2 regions of the Vreelandella hamiltonii genome follow, and region 2 is predicted to be linked to the other one. Evidence: predicted binding sites of a transcription regulator. Region 2 holds the regulator's gene; the other holds the start of a gene.

Region 1 (7,241 bases), on a different contig from region 2:
ACAGCATGATGCCCAGCACCGGCGCCATCAGCGCCAGCGGCAGCCCGGTCAACAGCCAGTGCACGGCCACCTTGGCAAGCCCCAGCGCCGCCAGCGGCTGGGGGGCCAGCAGCAGCTGCTCCAGGCTGCCGTCTTCGTAATCGCTGCGAAACAGGCTATCCAGCGACAGCAGGGCCGCCAGCAGCGCCGCTACCCACAGCAGTCCTGGCGCGATGCTGGCCAGCAAGGCAGGGTCAGGCGAAATGCCAATGGGAAACAGCGTGATGACCAGTGCAAAAAACACCAGCGGATTGAGCACCTCACCCTTGCGCCGCAGCATCAGCGTCAGGTCGCGCTTGAGCGTGGCATGAATGGCCACTCCAAGCCCCCCCTGCGGTGTATGCAGGACCACCTCAGGAGCACTCGACAGGGCGTGTGAAGATAGGGCGTGTGAACGTTGCAACGCTGACTCCTTTTTACCCCAGCTGAATACGTCTCAGCACCGATGATTCGGTCAGTGCATGGTGGGTCGTCACCAGAACACAGCCGCCAGACTGGGCATGTGCGACCAGCTGCGCTTCCAACGCCATGACACCGTGGCGGTCAATCGCCGTGAAAGGCTCATCCAGGACCCATAGCGCGCGCGGCGTCAGCGTCAGCCTGGCCAGGGCAATACGGCGCTGCTGACCAGCGGAAAGCTGCCCTGCCGGGACATCTTCAAAGCCCGCAAGACCAACCTCGGACAGCGCTTGTTCACGCTGTTTATCGCTGCCTTTTTCACCATTGAGCGCTTGATACCACGCCAGATTTTCCAACGGCGTGAGACCCGCTTTAACGCCGGGGGCATGCCCTAGATAGAGTAGGTTTGCGAGAAAATGTTCACGGGTCTGGTGCATGGGGGCACCGTTCCAGAATAGCTCGCCACGGTAGTCGGTCAGTTGGCCGGAGAGAATCTTCAACAACGTGGTTTTACCACTGCCGTTGGGGCCTTCGATGCGGACGATCTCGCCGCCCTTGATGTCGAGGTCAAGTCCTTCAAACAGCCAACGATCATCGCGTTCACAGGCCAGTTGTCGGGCTTGCAGGCACAGGCTCAAAAGACTCTCCAGACGCATTAATTTTGGGTCGAACTCTACACTGAAAGGCGCTTTCTCGCCAGTCACCCTCTGCGGCCAGGGGTCGCAGCATGACACAGCTCAAGCTCTCGCCATAAAAGCGACGCGTCAAACAGCACTAGCACTGTATGCAAAAACAGGCTTATACTGTAACCACTGTATGAATAGACACCCATCAAATCCCGTTTGTCCATTCACTCACTCGACCGCCTTGGCACAGGCGCTGCATGGGAGAACACACAATGACGATCTGCCTCGCCCCTCAGGTAACGTCTCACGTACCTTCTCAACCGCTGCCACCGTCCAACGTGCGCCAGCGCCTTGCCCCTCACCCCCGCCAGGCAAACCAGGACGGTCAAGTGACCCGGCACAACACTTATGCCCTGCGCATTCGCGGCGACCGCCTGCAGGCCAGCCAGCTCTTCGACGGTGATCTGGTCATTATCCACCGGCATCAGCACGACACCCAGCAGGAAACGGCGACCCTGACCATCAACGATCGCCAGCTTCCCTTGAGCCATTTATCGATTACCCGCCTGGGGGTGCACTTGTGCCCCGAAGATACAGCAGTGCCCGCGCTATTCCTGCATAATGGCGACATCCAGGTGCTGGGCATGGTCATGGGCGTGGCGCACCACACCCGGCAGACTCGGCACCACTGATTCGCGCTTATGTTGGCCAGGAGTCCTGCTTGCGTTACCACGTTCCCGACATTGCCCCCGAGGCGTGGCACTCCACCGAGACCGAGGTAGAGAAAAGCCAGTTTCTGACCTGGCTATGCCACGCCCCCAGCCCCAGCGCCTTCGACGCCTTGCTGCAGGCCGCCAGACTGGCCCACCCCAATGCCAGCCACCACTGCACCGCCTTTATCGCCGGCCCACCAGGGGAGCAGACCCGCATTGGCTTTTCGGATGACGGCGAACCGGGTGGCACGGCGGGACGGCCCATGTTCCAGGCGCTGCAAGGCAGCCAGTTAGGAGAAGTGGGCTGCGTGGTGATTCGCTACTTTGGCGGCACCAAGCTGGGCACCGGCGGCCTGGCCAGAGCCTACGCCCAGGCCGTCAATGCAGGGCTGGAAACCCTGCCCACTCGGGAAGTGATCGAACGCGACAGCTATCGGTTACGCGTAGGCTTCGCCCATGAAGCGCAGGCCCGAGCCTGGTGTGAAGAGCAGGCACTGCCTGTGGAACAGGCTGAATACGATGGGCATGGCGTGTGCCTGACCATCGGCTGGCCCAGCGATGTAGCGCTGGATATCGGCAGCCTGGAGAATCGCCTGAAAACGACCGTGGCGTTCGAAGCGCTGTAAGTAAGTTCACGGCCTGCCGATGAAAGCTCGGCAAGCCGTGAAAGGGCTCAGACTCGGGCTCAGCCCAGTTTTATCGCCAAGTACCAGTTCTATCCCAGGTACTTGATCATGACCCCGGCAGCCACCGCCGAGCCGATCACCCCGGCCACGTTCGGACCCATGGCATGCATCAGCAGGAAGTTATGCGGGTTTGCCTCCAGCCCCACCTTGTTGGCAACCCGCGCCGCCATCGGCACCGCCGAGACGCCAGCCGCGCCAATCAACGGGTTGATGGGCATCTTGCTGACCATGTTCATGAGCTTCGCCATCAATACACCCGCCGCCGTCCCGATACCAAAGGCAACGATGCCCAGGCCCAGAATCCCTAACGTCTCGAACGTCAGGAAACTGTCGGCCATCAGCTTGGAGCCCACGGACAAGCCCAGAATGATGGTCACGATATTGATCAACGCATTCTGCGCGGTGTCCGACAGCCGCTCCACCACGCCACACTCACGCATCAGGTTGCCAAAGCAGAACATGCCCAGCAGCGGCGCCGCATCCGGCAAGAACAGCGCGACGGCAATCAGCAGCATCAGCGGGAAGATCACCTTCTCAAGCTTGGAGACCGGACGCAGCTGCGTCATGGTGATCTTGCGCTCTTTCTCGGTGGTCAACAGCCGCATGATCGGCGGCTGAATGAGTGGCACCAACGCCATGTAGGCATAGGCCGCGACGGCAATGGCCCCCAGCAACTCTGGCGCCAGGACGCTGGACACATAGATCGACGTAGGCCCGTCCGCCCCACCGATGATGCCGATGGCGGCCGCCTGATTGAGCGAAAAGTCCATGACGCCCAGAGAGGTAAGCAGCACTGCACCAAACAACGTGGCAAAAATCCCGAACTGGGCGGCCGCCCCCAGAAACAGCGTACGCGGGTTGGCCAGCAGAGGACCAAAGTCGGTCATCGCACCTACGCCCATGAAGATCAGCAGTGGTGCAATGCCCGAGGCAATGGCAACACGATAGAAGCTGTAGAGCATGCCATCGCTGTAGCCCGCGCCCAGAGCAATGTCCTTGGCCACACGTAGCTGATCGTAGGCCGCCGTATCGTGAGCGACAGCTTTCAGCACCTCACGCCATCCCTCGACACCCGCCAAAGGGTCCAGGGTAACGCCCAGCGCAGCCGCCATCTGTTGCAGCACGGCAGGCTTGGCCACCTCGATGGCCTGATCGAGCGCCGAAATGGCCAGCCCAGCTTCCGGAATATTGGCCAGGATGCCACCGAAACCAATCGGCACCAGCAGCAGCGGCTCGAATTTCTTGTAGATCGCCAGGTACAAAAGCCCCAGCCCTACCAGAATCATGACCGCCTGGCCAAGCTCCAGGTTATAGAGCCCGGAGCCTTCCCATAAGGTGATTAATTTATCCATTCCCGAGTTGCCCTTAAAGCTCAATCAGTGCATCGCCAACAGCGACGCTATCGCCTTCGCTGACATTGACTTTCGATACCGTACCGGCACTGCTGGCACGCACTTCGGTTTCCATCTTCATGGCTTCCAGGATAATCACCACATCGCCTTCGGCCACTTGGTCGCCTGGGCGTACATTCACCTTGAAGATGTTACCGGCCAGCGGCGCATCGATGCTTTCACCGCTGGGCGCTGGGGCGGCGGCCTCAGACTGTGCAGCAGGCTGCTCCTGAATATCGCCAATCTCGCCACCTTCCGACACCTCGACCACGTAAGCCTTACCGTTGAGCTTCACGGTGTAGGTTTCCGGACCACCGCTGGAGGTAGGCGCGATAGCAGATGCTGTTTCTGTTTTGGCAGGCGCAGCCGCTTGAGGCGCTTCGGGCGCAGGCTCAAAGGCGTCTTTATTGTCGCGGTTTTTGAGGAATTTCAGGCCAATCTGCGGGAACAGCGCATAGGTCAGCACGTCATCCACTTCCCGCTCGCCCTCGGCAAGGCGAATGCTATCGGCGCTGGCTTTCTCTTTCAGCTCGGCCGCGAGCTTGTCCATTTCTGGAGAGAGGTTATCTGCCGGGCGGCAAGTAATCGGCTCGCCGCCTTCCAGTACACGCTTTTGCAATTCGGCATTGAAAGGAGCCGGAGCAGAGCCGTATTCACCCTTCAGCAGCGCCTGCACTTCTTTAGAGATCGACTTGTAGCGCTCGCCCATCATGACGTTCATGACCGCCTGAGTGCCCACAATCTGTGAGGTGGGCGTCACCAACGGAATAAAGCCGAGGTCTTCGCGTACGCGGGGGATTTCGCTCAGCACGTCATCCAGCTTGTCGCCAGCGCCCTGCTCTTTCAGCTGGCTCTCCATGTTGGTCAGCATGCCGCCCGGCACTTGCGCCACCAGAATGCGTGAGTCGATACCCCGCAGCGAGCCCTCGAACGCCGCATACTTCTTGCGTACCTCACGGAAATAACCGGCGATGTCTTCCAACAGCTCCAGGTCCAGCCCCGTGTCACGGTCCGTGTCCTTGAGCATCGCCACCACGGATTCGGTGGGGCTGTGTCCATAGGTCATCGACATCGATGAGATGGCCGTATCCACGTTATCGATGCCAGCCTCCACGGCCTTCAAAATGGTGGACGTCGAGAGCCCGGTGGTCGCGTGGCAGTGCAGGTGGACGGGAATGGAGAGTTCTTTCTTCAGGCGCGTCACCAGGTCGAACGCCGTGTAAGGCGTCAACAATCCCGCCATATCCTTGATAGCCAGAGAATCTGCGCCCATTGCAGCAATGGTTTTGGCAAGATCTACCCAGCTATCCAGGGTATGTACCGGACTCACCGTGTAGGAAATGGTGCCCTGTGCATGGCCACCGACTTGGCGAACCGCTTTGATGGCGCGCTCCAGGTTGCGCGGGTCGTTCATGGCGTCAAACACGCGGAACACGTCAACGCCGTTGGTTTTAGCGCGCTCGACGAATTTATCAACTACGTCATCGGCGTAGTGGCGGTAACCCAGCAGGTTTTGGCCGCGCAGCAGCATTGCCTGCGGTGTGTTCGGCATCGCCTCTTTAAGGGCACGAATACGCTCCCACGGGTCCTCTCCTAAATAACGGATACACGCATCGAAAGTGGCACCGCCCCAGGTTTCCAGAGACCAGTAGCCGACTTTATCCAGCTTTTCGGCGATGGGCAGCATGTCATCCAAGCGTAGGCGCGTAGCAAACAGCGATTGGTGAGCATCGCGCAGGACAACATCAGTGATTCCCAGAGGACGTTTTGTTTCATTCATGGTCGTGGCTCACAGTTTAGCGTTATGGATTTGTAGTAAATTTAACAAAAAAATAGCCATCAGAGCGAAATAAGCACACAAAAGCGTGCGTCTTACGGACGGCGGGACGAGCGGTAACGATGCACTGCAGCACTGATCACCGCGGCAACTTCGTCATTTTGGCCGTTACTGGCGGGTGTTTTTGCACTATTTCGACCCGCTGGCGCTGCCACGGGAGCAGGCTGAAAGCGGTCAATCAACTTCGACATCAGCGTAACGCTAATGACCAAAATAGTAAGAAAAACAAAAACAAAGACCATACCAAGGCCCATTAGAGCGAGCCCCTCTTGGAGTAACTCCGACCCCTGCATAGCGTGCTCTCCTTGTTTTATAGGGTTATTGGCACGCCAAACGCCTCCAGCGGCGCTTGGCGGAGTAAGGGTAATACACTAACCTGCCACATCCAGCATAGAATGCAATCGCGCCATAGTGGAAGTCATGGTTGTTAATTTACTACATAAAGGCAAGATCGGCCTTGCGCCAATGGAAGGGGTCATCGACGCACTCACCCGCGACCTGCTGACCCGCCAGCCCGGTTTCGACTGGACGGTGACAGAGTTCGTGCGGGTGGTGGATACACGCCTTCCCCCCAGGGTATTTTACAAGCACTGCCCTGAGCTCCAACAGCGCCCTGTGGCTACTCCCAGCGGCATCCCGGTACACCTGCAGCTACTCGGCTCCGACCCCAGCGCGCTGGCCAAGAATGCCCGTCAGGCGCTTGCACTGGGCGCCATCAGCGTCGACCTCAACTTTGGCTGCCCAGCCAAGCTGGTCAATCGTCACGACGGCGGGGCCTCTCTGCTGCGCCAGCCCGAACGGGTCTATCAGGCCGTCAGGGCGGTGGCCGACGCCTTGGCAGGCGAGATCCCGGTAACCGCCAAGATACGCCTGGGCTTCGCCAATCGACGCTTGGCGGTAACCTGCGCCCAGGCGACCCAGGCAGGCGGCGCCGCGCGGCTGGTGGTACATGGCCGAACCCGGGATGAGGGCTACCGCCCGCCCGCGCACTGGGAGTGGATCGGCAGGGTTCGTCACCACGTGGACATCCCCGTGGTGGCCAATGGCGATATATGGACGCTGGAGGACTACTGGAAGGCGCGCACGCTGTCGGGCTGCCGTGACGTCATGCTGGGCCGCAGCGCCCTGGCAGACCCTTGGCTGGCACCCCGCATTCGCCACTGGCAGGAAACCGGCGAGCGGCTGCCAGAAACCACCTGGGCAATGCGCGCCAGCGTGCTACAAGAGTACGCCGAGCATCAGCGTCAGCAGCTACCGGATCGCGTCGTGGTTTCTCTGGTGAAACAGTGGCTGGCACAAATGCGCCAAGGCAATGCCGAAGCCGAGCAGCACTTTCAGCGCCTGAAGCGGGTCACGGACCTGGACATACTGCTCGACAGCCTGGTGCCGTAACGCTTCGCCCTCTGGCACAGAACCCAACGCTTACGAACCAGAAGCTATCGAACCATAAACTACCGAGCAAAAAAAAAGCGCCCTTCCGCAAGATGCGGGGGCGCTTTACACGATCGCAAGATCAACGCGCGAGCCACGTCGATCAGGCTAGAAACAGA
Region 2 (7,241 bases):
TTCCAAGGTGTCGGTGGACTTCGAGATCGACCACGACAACGGTTGGGTCAACGTTACGGCGCTGTGCCGCCTGAATGGCCGGACGGGGGTAGAGATGGAGGCCCTGACGGCCGTGTCCGTGGCCTGCCTGACGCTGTATGACATGTGCAAGGCCGTCGATAAAGAGATGCGCATCGAAGCCGTGCAGTTGGAGAGCAAGCAGGGGGGCAGCCGGGGAGATTACCAGCGCCTGATGCCCGCGCCCATCGTGACCGGCGAAGGGGCTTCGGGGGAAGTAAGCCTTGGGGAGCGTTGCTCATCTCCCTGCGTGCGGGTCAAGTTTCTGGCCGAGCTGCGCGAGCGGGTCGGGGAAAGCGATGTGTCGGTGGATCTGGATCGCTTGCCGAGCCGCAACGTCGCGGGCCTGAAGGCGGCGCTCAGCGCTCAGGATGCGCGCTATGCGCTGTTGTCCGATCAGCGTACGTTATGTGCCATCAACCAGGTCATGGCCAGCGACAGTTCGCGCATTACCGACGATGACGAAGTGGCGTTCTTCCCACCGGTCACGGGAGGCTAAGCCATGGCGCTGCTTGAGCATCCGCATAAAGCGCTCGTGGTCGAGGTCACCGAGGACAGCTTCTCCATGGCGCATGGCTACGAGCAGGCGCTGCAGGGTCGCACGGATATCGGCGCGGTGGTCAGCTTTACCGGGCTGGTGCGCGACTTCAACGAGTCGCCCGATGTACTGGGCTTGACGCTGGAGCATTACCCCGGAATGACCGAGCGCAGCCTGATGGAGATCGCCGAGCAGGCCTGGCAACGCTGGTCGCTCCAGGCGGTGCGCATCATTCATCGGGTGGGAGATTTGGCGCCAGGTGACCCTATCGTTCGCGTGCTGGTCGCCAGTGCGCATCGCCGGGATGCCTTCCTGGCCTGTGACTTCATCATGGACTATCTCAAGACCCAGGCGCCGTTCTGGAAAAAGGAGCGCGCACGCCAGGGGACGTATTGGGTCAAGGAGCGCAAAACCGATCAGCAGGATGCCGAGCGCTGGTCATGACCCGCGCTTGGGCCTGCTGAATTCGGCATGAACTTTAGCATGAATTTTTGCATGAACTACCGCATGAACTACTGCCGATCGAGTTCTTCCACGGTCGGCATATCGGCGGCCATGATCTGCAGGTGCACCTCAGGCATGTGCTGAAGGTGGTTGGCCAGCCAGTGCATCAGGCGCGGTTGCAGCGCCTGGCGCAAGTCTGCCAGGGTCTCGGCCTCGATCTCTTCCAACTGCTCGTCCAGCCAATCGCTGAAACTCTCCTCATCCAGCGGGCTGGCTCCCGTGGTATCCAGCATCATCCGTCCAATGCGCCACCAGCCGGTCTCGGTGGCGGTCACTGGTAGTGCCAGAAACAGGCTCCCGCGCCGTGCGCCGGGAGTCTGGTGCTCGAGCCCGGGGTGGGGCCTCACGCTGTTTTGATCGACGATGCAAGGTGGCTGGGGGTGGCGTGTTTCCAGGCGCAGGCCCTGGTTGTCCAGCGCGATCATGTCGCCATTGACCGGCGCAAGGGGCGCGCTGATGCCCAGCTGTTCGGCCAGTGCCTGGTGGGCCTGCTGATGTCGAGCTTCACCGTGCACGGGTAGCAGGGCTTTTGGGCGTACCCATTGGTAAAGCTTCTTGAGCTCTTCTTGGGCTGGATGCCCTGTGGCATGCAGCTCGGGATGATTGTTTTCATCGAAGAGGTCGACACCCAGCTGTAACAAACGTTTTTTAAGCTGTTCGATGGGGCGCTCATTGCCCGGGATGGCCTTGGCGGAAAAAATGACGCTGTCACCGGGCTCCAGGTCGACGAAGGGATGACGGCGTTGCGCCAGTCGTTGAAGCGCAGCGCGTGGCTCACCCTGACTGCCCGTGGCAATGATCACGACTTCTTCGGGGGGCAAATAGCCAAGATCGTGGGGCGGTACCAGTGCCGGAAAATCGTCCAGGTAGCCCAACCCTCTGGCCACGCTCACCATGCGCTCCATGGAGCGGCCCATCAAGCTGACGCGGCGTCCGCAGGCTTGTGCGGCACGCCCGATGGCCAGAACCCTCGCCAGGTTGCTGGCGAAACACGACACCACGACGCGCCCCTTGCACTTCGCAAGGGTGCTGGCCAGTGCCTTGGCGACATCGCCTTCGCTGGCCGACTGCCCTGGCATGGGGGCATTGGTAGAGTCACCCACCACCAGGTCCAGAGGGGCCAGCGCGCGGAAATGGGCGGCATTCACCGGCGCACCGATGAGCGGCTCCGGGTCCAGTTTCCAGTCACCTGTGTGCAGAACCCGATAGTCGCCTGCCTGCATCATGATGGCGCAGCTTTCAGGTATGGAGTGGGTGACACTCAAGTAACGCAGGGTAAAGGGCCCGCGCTCAACTGCATCGCCGGGTTCGATGATTTCGATGGCAGCGCTGCTGAGCTGGTGTTCGGCAAACTTGTGGCGCAGCAGGCCCGCTGCCAGCGGGGTGGCAAAAATGGGGCAGCCCCAGCGCGGCCATAGCCAGGCCACGGCGCCGATGTGGTCTTCATGACCATGGGTGATGAACAGCGCGGCAGGCGTGATACCGAGGGTCTGCAGGGTGTCGGTGTTGGGTACCTGCAGCGGCGAGTTGGGCAGATCCTGACGAATCATCATGCCGCAATCGACGGCGATCCACTGATCGTCGTATCCATACAGCGTAAGATTCATTCCAATTTCACCGCATCCACCTAGCGGAAGCAGGTGCAGGGGCGGGCGGCGACGGGGACGAAGTTGAACGCGTGGTGGATGCATCGGTCATGAAAAGCCTGGGAAGTAATCTCTTAACTATACGGGAAGGGAGGGGCCTGTAACAATCATCGCGGCACTGCACCACAGTGCTTGGTCGCAGCGCTTGCGTTACACTAGCGCGCCTGGTGAGGCTTGCCTGTCGGCAGGTAAGTCCCTGGCGAACGTGCCGTTACATACGCAAGAGTGTTCATTGATGTCTCATTATTACCGTTTAGTTGTGTCGTGCCCGGATCAGGTGGGCATCGTGGCGCGTGTTTCCAGCTTCATTGCCCAGCAGGGCGGCTCGATTACCGAGGCCAGCCAGCACTCCGACCTGGAGACGGGTCGCTTTTTCATGCGTTACGAAATTCTCGCCGATTCATTGGGCATGTCGGCCGAGGCGCTGCGCACGGCGTTCGAACCCGTCGCCGCCGAATTCGATATGCAGTGGTCACTGGTGGACACCCAGAAGCGCCGCCGCGTGGTGTTGATGGTGTCGCGGGAATCCCACTGCCTGGTGGATCTGCTGTATCGCTGGCAGGCAGGCGAGCTGGATTGCGATATCGTCAGCGTCATTTCCAATCATGACGACATGCGTTCGCTCACCGAGTGGTACGGCATTCCTTATCATCACGTGCCGGTTGACCCGGCCAACAAGCAGGCGGCTTTCGATCAGGTACAAACCCAGATCGATGCGGCACGGGCCGACTGTGTCGTGTTGGCACGGTACATGCAGATACTGCCCCCCTCGTTGTGCGAGCGCTATGCCGGGCGCGTCATCAATATTCATCACAGCTTCTTGCCCTCCTTTGCCGGGGCAAAGCCTTACCACCAGGCTTACGAGCGTGGCGTCAAGCTGATCGGTGCCACCTGCCATTACGTGACCGAAGAGCTGGATGCGGGGCCCATCATCGAGCAGGATATCCATCGGGTAAGCCACTGCCATACGCCCACCGACCTGGTGCGCTTTGGCCGTGATGTGGAAAAAGCCGTGCTGGCCCGCGGCCTGCGCTGGCATCTGGAAGACCGCGTATTGATTCACGGTAACAAGACCGTCGTGTTCAGCTAACTCGCCCACCGGGGAGGGGCGCCATGTCCTTTGCACAAAGCGTGCTGGCCACCTGGGCACTGCTGGTTACCTGGCTGGTGTCGGCAGGTGCGCTGGGGTGGGTGCTTTGGCAGCGCCCCTGGCATCCGCTGCTGGAAGATACCGGTTTGCAGCATCGCTGGATGGCCGCGACGCTTGCCGTGATGCTGATGTGGCAGCTGCGGGCCCAGGCGGTCGATTGGTTGACCCTGCATCTGGTGTTCACGGTGCTGATGACATTGGTGTTCAAGGTGCCCCTGGCCTTGATCAGCAACCTGCTGCTCAACGTGGCGATGGTGGTGATCGGGCGCAATGCCTGGGAGCTGTTGGGGCCCAACGTGCTGGTGACGGGACTGGTGCCCGCCGTGATCACGGGGGTGGTATGGCGTATCGTGGATCGCCGCTTGCCGGACAACCTGATGGTGTTTCTGTTTGCCTGCGGTTTTTTCGGTGCTGCGCTGGCCACGCTAGGAGGCGGGCTGGCGGCCGTGGGGCTGATTCTGGTGGCGGGCACCGACCCTGAAGCGATTTATCTGGCTCAGGAGTATGCCCGCTTTTTACCCTTGCTGATGCCCTCGGAAGCCTTCATCACCGGCATGCTGCTGAGTATCTTGCTGGTCTACCACCCGCACTGGGTCGCCACGTTCAACGACCATCGTTACATCGATATGCAGTAGGCGGTGGCTTGGTCCAGTGCCCTGGCCCAGTATTTTAGCCCAGTGCCTGGCCGTTCCCGCCTCGGATGACGCCTACCCCGACGCCTTCGATATCCAGCTGTTGAGTTCTCAGGTCGATTTCGATGGGGGCGAAGTCTTCGTTCTCGGCGAGCAGCGTGACGTGATGCCCCTGGCGTTTAAAACGCTTGACCGTGACCTCGTCTTCCAGGCGCGCGACGACGATCTGACCGTCACGCACGCGGTCGGTACGATGCACCGCCAGCAGATCGCCTTCCAGAATGCCCACGTCCTTCATCGACAGGCCGCGAACTCGCAGCAGATAGTCGGCCTTGGGGGTGAAGTACTCTGCAGGGAGCGGGCAGTAACGGTCGATATGCTCCGCTGCCAGAATGGGACTGCCTGCCGCGACTTCGCCAATGACCGGCAGCCCGCTGGGCGTGGCATCGTTGGCGGCGCTGGCAGGCTCGGCTGCCGGGGGCGTGGCGTCGAGCGGCTCCTGGTTGGGCAGGCGAATGCCGCGTGACGTATTGCGAATGATGCGAATGGCACCTTTGCGCTCCAGGGCGCGCAGATGCTCTTCGGCGGCGTTGGGGGAACGAAAGCCCAGCGCCTTGGCGATTTCGGCGCGGGTAGGGGGGTAGCCAAGCTCGCCCATGGTCTTCACGATAAAATCATATACATGCTGCTGGCGTGCGGTGAGTGGGCGTAACATATCAGACTCCAAACAGTGAAAAGACAGTCGCTACATGTCCGTAAAATCAGTATGTGTTTAAGTATACAGTATGTTGCTCTGTCCAGTACATGATGAGTTGCAATCCGTACCGGGGCACGCGGCCTGAACCTTGAGCGGGATAATCGTTTGAGCCAGCAGGGGGAATGGCATACTATTCGCCAACGCGATCGCCATGTTTTAAACACCTGTTTTGGGAGGGCGCTATGGCCCAGTCGGATACGGTCACACGTATTTTGGATACGGCAGAGGTGCTCTTTGCAGAGCGGGGGTTTGCCGAGACATCACTGCGCAATATCACCAGCAAAGCGCGGGTCAACCTTGCTGCCGTCAATTATCACTTCGGGTCGAAGAAAGCGCTGATACAGGCGGTATTTGCCCGCTACCTGGACCCGTTCTCCGAACGCTTCCATACTGCGCTCGACGAGCTGGAAGCGCGCTACGAGGGCCAGGCCATTCCTCTGGAGGTGCTGCTGGAAACCATGGCCACCACCGTGCTGGCCGTGCCTGCCGAGCGGCATAGCCTGAAAGTGTTCATGCGGCTGCTGGGGCTGGCTTACAGCCAGGCGCAAGGACACCTGCGTCGCTACATTCAGCAGCAGTATGGCGATGTCTTCACGCGCTTCACGGAGCTGGTGCGGCGGGCGACCCCCGAGCTGCCAGATGCCGAGCGTTTCTGGCGGCTGCACTTCATGTTGGGCACGGTGATTTTCACTCTGTCTGGCCTGGATGCACTGCGCGATATCGCCGCCAAGGATTATCAAGAGCAGGTGACGGTACGCGACTTGATCCGACGTCTGCGCCCCGTCGTGGTGGCGGCCATGAGCGCGCCGATGCCGTTGCCCGCAGCAACCGTGGATGAGAAGCCCCATGCACACGCCCAGATTGGCTGACCTGCCGCCCGTCGAAGGTGGCTGGATGGAAATCGACACCGAGGCCCAACGCCTGCGCTGGTGGCAGGGGAGCGCGTTAGAGCATGAATGCGCCATTTCGACGGGCAAGGCCGGCGTAGGGCAAGAAGAGGGCAGTGGACGTACTCCGTTGGGTTGGCACTACATTCGAGCAGCGATTGGCGATGGGCTACCAGAGGATGCGGTCTTTCGGGGGCGTCGTTGGACCGGAGAGGTCTACTCTGCCGATTTGGCGGTCGAATTCCCCGAGCGCGACTGGATCTTGACCCGCATACTGTGGCTATGTGGCCTGGAGCGCGGTATCAATCGCGGCGGCTGTGTCGATTCCCAGCGTCGCTACATCTACCTGCACGGTACTCCCCCTGACCAGCCCATGGGCCTTGCTGCTTCTCACGGCTGTGTGCGTCTACGTAATGCCGACCTGCTCTGGCTTTTCAAACGGGCTGTGCCGGGTACGCCAGTATGGCTGCATTGACGTTGTCCCCGCTGGCATACTCCACATTTTGAAAGATCACACGGGTGGTCTAGAATGACGCCCTTTTTCCTGGACCCAGTACGATGACTCAACCTTTAGGCCCGGTCATGCTCGACCTGGAAGGCCAGACCCTGACCAAGGAAGACAAGCGCCTGCTGAAGAATCCCGCGGTAGGTGGCGTGATTCTGTTTGCTCGTAACGTGGAAAGCGCCACCCAAGTGCGGGAGCTGTGTGACAGCATTCGTCGTGTGCGCGGCGACCTGCTATTGGCCGTCGACCAAGAGGGCGGCCGGGTCCAGCGTATCCGGCAAGGCGTGACGCGCCTGCCGCCCATGGCTCGGATTGGCGACGTGTTTGCCCATGATCAGTCGGTAGGGCTGGCGCTGGCCAAAGATACCGGCTGGCTGCTGGGCATGGAAATGGCCGCCTGTGGCCTGGACATCAGCTTTGCCCCCGTGCTGGACGTGGACAGCGGTATTTCCAGCGTGATCGGGGAGCGCAGCTTCAGCCGAGACCCTCAGCACGTCGCCTTGCTGGGGCAAGCCTTCGTGCACGGATTGCATGAGGCGGGAATGGCAGCTGTGGGCAAGCACTT

The links. Region 2 encodes LexA, which represses DNA repair genes until DNA is damaged. Its sites were predicted from a motif close to TACTGTNTANNTANACAGTA; they were not measured.
Region 1: IE061_RS02650 (S24 family peptidase) is a predicted target of LexA. The motif match lies at 1,217-1,236, and genes of this name have one in related genera.

The regions. Positions count from the first base shown of each region.
Region 1 is NZ_BMXO01000001.1:538,213-545,453, forward strand. Features, by position in the region: gene ccmB (heme exporter protein CcmB) at 1-409, opposite strand, end outside; gene ccmA (cytochrome c biogenesis heme-transporting ATPase CcmA) at 456-1,076, opposite strand; gene IE061_RS02650 (S24 family peptidase) at 1,337-1,756, shown strand; gene IE061_RS02655 (IMPACT family protein) at 1,786-2,403, shown strand; gene IE061_RS02660 (sodium ion-translocating decarboxylase subunit beta) at 2,493-3,815, opposite strand; gene oadA (sodium-extruding oxaloacetate decarboxylase subunit alpha) at 3,829-5,634, opposite strand; gene IE061_RS02670 (OadG family protein) at 5,727-5,984, opposite strand; gene IE061_RS02675 (tRNA dihydrouridine synthase) at 6,112-7,083, shown strand.
Region 2 is NZ_BMXO01000015.1:64,315-71,555, forward strand. Features, by position in the region: gene moaC (cyclic pyranopterin monophosphate synthase MoaC) at 1-556, shown strand, start outside; gene moaE (molybdopterin synthase catalytic subunit MoaE) at 560-1,039, shown strand; gene IE061_RS14420 (ribonuclease J) at 1,108-2,706, opposite strand; gene purU (formyltetrahydrofolate deformylase) at 2,981-3,835, shown strand; gene IE061_RS14430 (energy-coupling factor ABC transporter permease) at 3,859-4,530, shown strand; gene lexA (transcriptional repressor LexA) at 4,565-5,242, opposite strand; gene IE061_RS14440 (TetR/AcrR family transcriptional regulator) at 5,467-6,153, shown strand; gene IE061_RS14445 (L,D-transpeptidase) at 6,131-6,646, shown strand; gene nagZ (beta-N-acetylhexosaminidase) at 6,730-7,241, shown strand, end outside.